DNA from 2 places in the Staphylococcus coagulans genome. Region 2 is predicted to be linked to the other one. Evidence: predicted binding sites of a transcription regulator. Region 2 holds the regulator's gene; the other holds the start of a gene.
The links. The regulator Rex, encoded in region 2, represses fermentation and respiration genes when NADH is low (regulators of the CRP and FNR family bind a similar motif). The targets are predictions, from matches to a motif close to TTGTGAAATATTTCACAA.
Positions count from the first base shown of each region.

Region 1: arcA (arginine deiminase) is a predicted target of Rex. The motif match lies at 1,648-1,665, and genes of this name have one in related genera.

Region 1 is NZ_CP092966.1:197,851-201,373, forward strand. It holds gene argF (ornithine carbamoyltransferase) at 1-319, opposite strand, end outside; gene arcA (arginine deiminase) at 355-1,590, opposite strand; gene KM149_RS00880 (arginine repressor) at 2,016-2,495, shown strand; gene KM149_RS00885 (TetR/AcrR family transcriptional regulator) at 2,593-3,186, opposite strand; gene KM149_RS00890 (oleate hydratase) at 3,381-3,523, shown strand, end outside.
Region 2 is NZ_CP092966.1:912,230-915,752, reverse strand. It holds gene KM149_RS04160 (YeeE/YedE family protein) at 1-945, opposite strand, end outside; gene KM149_RS04155 (redox-sensing transcriptional repressor Rex) at 1,238-1,876, opposite strand; gene KM149_RS04150 (ABC-F family ATP-binding cassette domain-containing protein) at 2,029-3,523, shown strand, end outside.

The DNA of each region.
Region 1 (3,523 bases), 710 kb from region 2:
ACATACGACCCAATACTTTTGCCGTATCTTCGACAGATTCTTTTTTACCTAATTGGATGTCATTTTTACCTAAAAATTCTGGATGTGCACCTAAATCGATAGAAGCAACTGTAAATGCAGCACGTGTCCGTGTTGATGTTTTTTCAAATAATAAAGCAATATTTTTACCTTCTAAATAGCGATGTGGGATGCCTTGTTGTTTATAAGATTTTAAAGTCATCGCAAAATCAATTAAGTCTGAAAATTCTTTTTTAGTAAAATCGTCTTCTTTAAGTAAATGTCTACCTTTTAAATCTAATGGTTTTTGAATATCTGTCATTTTAAAAAATCCTTTCTTAATTTGATAATGAATGCTTAAATGTCTTCTCTAAATAAAGGTTGGCTCATACATCTAGGGCCGCCACGACCACGCACAAGTTCGCTACCTGTGATTTCAATGACTTTGACCCCTTTATCTCTTAGTAGTTGATTTGAAACGTAGTTACGATCATAAGTGACGACTACGCCAGGGCGAATGGTTAATGTGTTTGAGCCGTCATTCCACTGTTCACGTGCTCCGTCAATAACATCGCCATTACCTGTAGGAATGAATTCAATGTTATCGACATGTAAAGCGTCTTCTAATGTTGCTTTAAGTTGACTTGAATGTGAGATTTTAATATCGTTTGTTGCTTCATCTTTTTCGATTGTAAAAATATTCATATGATTTTCTTCTTTGAAAATCGCAGCATGCATTGTAAATTTGTCATAATCAATCATTGTAAACACGGTATCTAAATGCATGAAACTACGACTGTTCGGGATTTCAATAGCTAATACTTTTGTAAAAGTTGATTGATCATCAAATAAAATTTGGCGTGCCAAGCGCTCAATGGCTTGTGCCGAAGTCCGTTCTGAAATACCGATGGCTAACACTTCTTTTGAAAGGACTAATTCGTCGCCACCTTCGATATTGAATGGTGAATTTCGATCCAACCAAACAGGAACGTCTGCATCTTTGAAACGTGGATGATGTTTAAGAATATAGGTCATAAAGATAGATTCTCTACGACGTGCTCTCCAATACATTCGATTGATCGTCATACCGCGTCCGATAGAAGCTTGAGGGTCTCTTGTAAAGTAAAGGTTTGGCATAGGATCTAAATAAAATGGATATCTATCATCCATATATTCCACAAGGTGATTCGTTTCTAATTGAATCTCTTCTTTACGTACACCTGACATAATTTTATCTATAAGTTCTTGATCGCTTAATGTTTCAAATAGCGTTTTAATCTCTTTTTCATGACCGAGCACTGTTTTTTGAGATTCAGCTAAAATATCATCAATAAACTGTTCACGTACAGCCTTATCAGCAATTGCTTCTGCGGCTAATTTTTCGAGGTAAACCACTTCAACCCCTTCATCTCTTAAAACTTGCGCAAATTTATCATGCTCTTCTTGCGCGACTTTCAAATAAGGAATATCGTCAAATAATAAGCCGCTGAGATGATCAGGCACAAGGTTTTCTAATTCTTTGCCTGGTCGTTTGAGTAAAACGGTTTTTAATCTGCCAATTTCACTATTCACTTGGATTGGTCCTTTTTCCATTGTTATTCCTCCTTTGATTGATTACATCCAAAGTATAAAACGCTTTCAGTTATCCAGCTGTGAATGTTTTCTCAATGTAAATGTCTAAAACTTCATACAAATGATTTATTCAATACACAATACTGATAACTTATGCATACTTTACCCTTTTAACATGCGTATTTATGAATAATAAGTTAATATTAAATTAAGAGATATGTATAATATTATTCTTTATTCAAAAATGTGTATGTATAATCATCAATCTTTTGAAAAGAGATGTTTATTGATTTTTTGTAAGAAGATGAAGCCACTTAAATGTTTGACAGCGTGTGAGGGTTCATGTGAGATGTCAGAAACTTCACATTTACCAATGAGATGTTTTGTTATGGTAGAGATACACAGTTATTTGTCAGCGGGATTATGAGGCAAAGGAGTTTAAATGCATGAAAAAAAGAAAAAGATTAGACTTAGTATCTATGATTGTAAAAGAGCATGACATTCATTCAAAAGCAGAAATTGTGGATTATATAGAAAAACATTTTGGAATAAGGTATAGTGTAGCGACAATTAGTAGAGATTTAAATGAATTGAAGATTTATAAAATGCCATCCACGCATCAAGAGCGGTGTTATCAAAAGTATAATGAAAATGCGCAAAATGATGCCAAAGCGAAATTAATTAATTTTTATAAAGATGAAATCGCCTCTGTCGTAATCAAAGACACGTACTTAATTATAAAAACAGCACCGGGTTTTGCACAGAGCATTAATTATTATATTGATCAAATGGAGCTAAACGAAGTACTGGGGACAGTCGGGGGGAATGACACAATTTTAGTTCTTACGGCGTCAGCGGAACTTTCAAAATATGTTCATTATAAGCTGTTTAATCAAACTTACCAAGATGCAAATGGCACCCCTTAATCAATGAATATGAATTTTTATGATTCAAGTCAAAGTCGACGTATGCAAGCTACTGTAATGGAAGCGATTTGTGACAAAGAACATCTATTTGTGCACTTTAATTGATACGTTTTAAGTGTGTTTCTCTCATACCGCATATCAAGTTGACAATATCACTTTTAACTCTTGTGAGTGATTGTTCAGCGTGTGTCTCTTTAGACCAATTAAAGACTACACTTAACACCCCACCCGTTAAAAAATGATTATAAATTGTTGGATCTACGTCCAATCTGGCCCCAGTTTGAATATCGTATTGAGTTTGCTTATTGATGGCTTGATAAATTTGTTCATAAATAATCCGTGATGTTTCATCATATAAATGATGCGTTACTACACTGTTGACTATTACTTTGTTGTCATTAATAAAGGTTAATAAGTCATGGATATAACGCTCAAGGAAAGGCTTCGGGTCTTCAAAACGAATATCGGATAAATGAATTTGTCTAAAACGATTCAAGACGTTTTCAATCGCATGATTCAATAGATGATACTTATCCTTGTAATGTCGATAAAATGTTGAACGACGGATAAGTGCGTAGTCACACAAGTCTTGTATTGTAATGTGTTCAAATTCTTTTACTTTTAACAATTCCGTAAATGCATTCATAAGTGCGTTTTGCGTTTTAATTACGCGTAAATCCTGTTTATTCATCTTTTAACACCTCAGATATCGAACAATTTCTTGATTTTGTCATTTAAGTTACAAATAGTGAATATTGGCGTCTAATTGGATGTGGTCTGTTGATATAATAATATTGAAGGAAATTTTAAAATGAAGGAAGTCATTTATTTTCCTGTTTGTCTTTTATTATACTGATTTTTAATCCAAAAAAGGAAGTGTTTACTATGTATTATAGTAAAGGTAATTATGAAGCATTTGCACGCCCAAGAAAACCTGAAAATGTAGAAAACAAATCTGCATATTTAGTGGGATCTGGCTTAGCCGCTTTAGCAGCAGCTTGTTTTCTCATTAGAGATGGACAAATGAA
Region 2 (3,523 bases):
TGCAGCAGTTGCAACTAAACCATTACCTATTGAGCATCCACCTGCGAGCGCTGCACCAAATCCCATACATGCACCACCAATAACACTATTACGTATTGTTTTAATATCTGGTAAACGCCATTTAAATTCTCTTGAACCACGTGCTGCAATATACGATCCTACAAAAATACCTAAAACGAGGAAAACACCCCAGTCAATGAAAGAAACATTTCCTGTTGTTAAAAAGGCGATTAAGTTCGCAGATGGTGTCGTAATGCCTAGCCCACCTTCTCTTCCTGTTGAAATACTCATTGGCCAAGCGATAAGTGCAATGAAACCTATCGCAATCGCTGCAACAAAAGGATGAAATCGCTTTTCAAATAAAAAGTGACGTACCCCAGTATAGCGTGGTTTTAATTTTGGTATAGCGATTTTTGATTTTGGCTTTTTCAACGTGGTCATAACCAAAAATAGCGTAACACCAGTTAATAAGATTAACCATATCCAACTTGGTACCCCTGTAGATGTCGCCATATCCGCTTCATAAACGGTTTGTTGATTAATTGTATCTTTCAGTGGTAACAGAACGCCATATTTAGAGATTGCTGCAAATAGTGCATACATGAAAAGTGCAATCCAACTGCCAATTAAACCTTCCCCTGCACGATACCATGTCCCAGTGGCACAACCTCCTGCGAGTACAATCCCAATACCAAAAATAAATGATCCAACAATCGTTCCTACAATTGGAAATGTCCCATTATCTATCGTGATAACACCCAATGAAGTTAATATATATAAGCCAATAGCTTGGATATTAATCGCAATAAGCAACGCATAAAACATCTTATTATTTTTTTGAACATACATATCTCTAAAGCCACCCGTCAAACAAAAACGCGTACGTTGCATTACGAAACCAAGTAAACTTCCCACAATCAATCCACTTATCACGGTCCAAATCAATATTCCTACCCCCTATATCCGATTAACATTATAGGTATTATAAAAAATAAGACCTTATTTTTCAAGTACATTTTAAAAATAAATATAAAAACATATATTTTTTCTCAAGTTCATTTGAATACATTTGTATATTTAAACATACATGCTTTAGAACTGACCTATGCGCAATAAAAAAAGAGTATAAAATCTAATATTATCATTAGACTTTTATACTCTCTTCATAGTGCTATGTTTTAATTTACAGTTCATCCAAACAAATCTTTTTGTATGTATGGATAATTTTCATAAAAGGTTAACCATTATAATTTTTCATAAAGAATAATAATGATTGTAATTCCACACCTAAATCAATTTGATGTACTTGTACAGATTGAGGTACGTGCACACGTTTCGGTGTAAAATTAAGTATTCCTTTCACACCTGCATCTACAAGTGCATCGGCCACTTCTTGTGCTACTCTTCCTGGTGTAGCAATAATAATGACTTCTAACGCTTCAGCTTCAACGGTACTTTTTATCTCGTCCATTGATTTTACCGTCACATCACCCACTTGTGTACCAATGATTTCCTCACTGATATCAAAGGCTTCAGTAATGGTCATATCATCGTGAATTGAAAAGTTATAAGTGATTAGTGCCTTACCTAAATTCCCTACGCCAACAATGCCTATTTTGATTTCATCAGAATCGCTTAACTCAGATTTGAAGAATTCCAATAGACTATCAATATTGTAACCATAACCTTTTTTCCCAAGCTCTCCAAAATATGAAAAATCTCGGCGAATTGTTGCAGAATCTATATTTAAGCCTTCACTTATCGCTTTTGAATTCACACGATCTTCACCTTTAGCCTTTAAAATATTGACAAATCGGTAATATAAAGGGAGACGTTTTAAGGTCGCTCTAGGAATTTTATTGCTTTCTTTTCCCATTTTAAAGTCCTCCGTAGTCTTTCTTATGCGTGCACTCATATACATAGTATGTGATAATAATTATAACTTAATTTTATGGTTATGAAAACATTAAGTGCTTGATACATATTGCGTTTATTGTACAATAATTAAGAATGAAAGGAGCATGCCATATGATTTTAATGCAATTAAGTCACGTCACCAAATCGTTTGATGGTGAAGAGATTTTTGAAGACGTCAACTTTGAAGTAAAAACCGGCGAACGAATTGGCATTGTAGGACGTAACGGTGCGGGTAAATCAACATTGATGAAAATCATCGCTGGTGTTGAAAACTATGATTCCGGCCATATCTCTAAAATCAAAGGCTTGAAATTAGGCTATTTGACACAACAAATGACATTAAATACCCAAAACACAGTCTTCGAAGAAATGGCCAAACCGTTTGCGCATGTTCAATCCATCTCAGAGCGTATGAAAGTTGAAACCGATTGGCTTGCAGCTCATGCGGATATGTATGAGTCAGTAGAATATAAAACGCATATTGATCAATATGAAAAGCTCTCAAATGAATTTGAACAGCTTGAAGGCTATCAATATGAAAGTAAAATTAAAACTGTTTTAAATGGACTGGATTTTAGTGAAGCAGATTATCATCGTCCGATTAATGATTTTAGCGGCGGACAAAAAACACGTCTGTCATTAGCACAAATGTTATTAAGCGAACCTGATCTCCTTCTTTTAGATGAGCCGACGAACCATTTAGATATGGCCACAACAGAATGGCTAGAAGATTATTTAAAATATTTCAAAGGCGCTATCGTTATTATTTCACACGACCGATTCTTTTTAGATAAAATCGTAACTCAAATTTACGATGTTTCATTAGGTGAAGTTAAACATTATGTCGGAAATTACGCTAAATTTATCGAATTAAGAGATCAATATTATCAAAAGCGTTTAGCTGAATATGAAAGACAACAAAATGAAATTAAACGTCTTGAAACTTTTGTGGAAAAAAACATTACACGTGCTTCCACGAGTGGTATGGCTAAAAGCCGTAGAAAAGTTTTAGAAAAAATGGAACGCCTTGAAAAGCCGATGTTAGACGCTAGAAGTGCGAACATTCAATTTGATTTTGATCGCAATACTGGAAATGATGTCATGCACATTCAAGATTTAACGATTGGATATGTCTCCCCTATTACGCAACCCATACAATTTGAAATCAACAAAGGGGATCATATCGGTATTATCGGTCCTAATGGGATAGGTAAATCTACTTTAATTAAAACTTTAGCCAAACGCCTTCCACCTTTATCGGGGCAAGTGATTGATGGTGCAAATCTTAAAATTGGCTACTATGATCAAAAACAAGCAGAATTTCGTTCAAACAAAACTATTTTGAATTTTGTGTGGGACCAATATCGTCAAATGCCTGAAAAAGATGTGCGTGCCGTTTTAGGACGCTTTTTATTTACGCAAGATGACGTATTAAAAGTCATCAATGATTTATCAGGCGGTGAAAAAGCACGCTTGCAATTGGCATTACTCATGTTAGAACGTAACAATGTGCTCATATTAGACGAACCGACAAACCACTTAGACATTGATTCTAAAGAGATGTTAGAGCAAGCTTTAAAACATTTCCAAGGGACACTCATTTTTG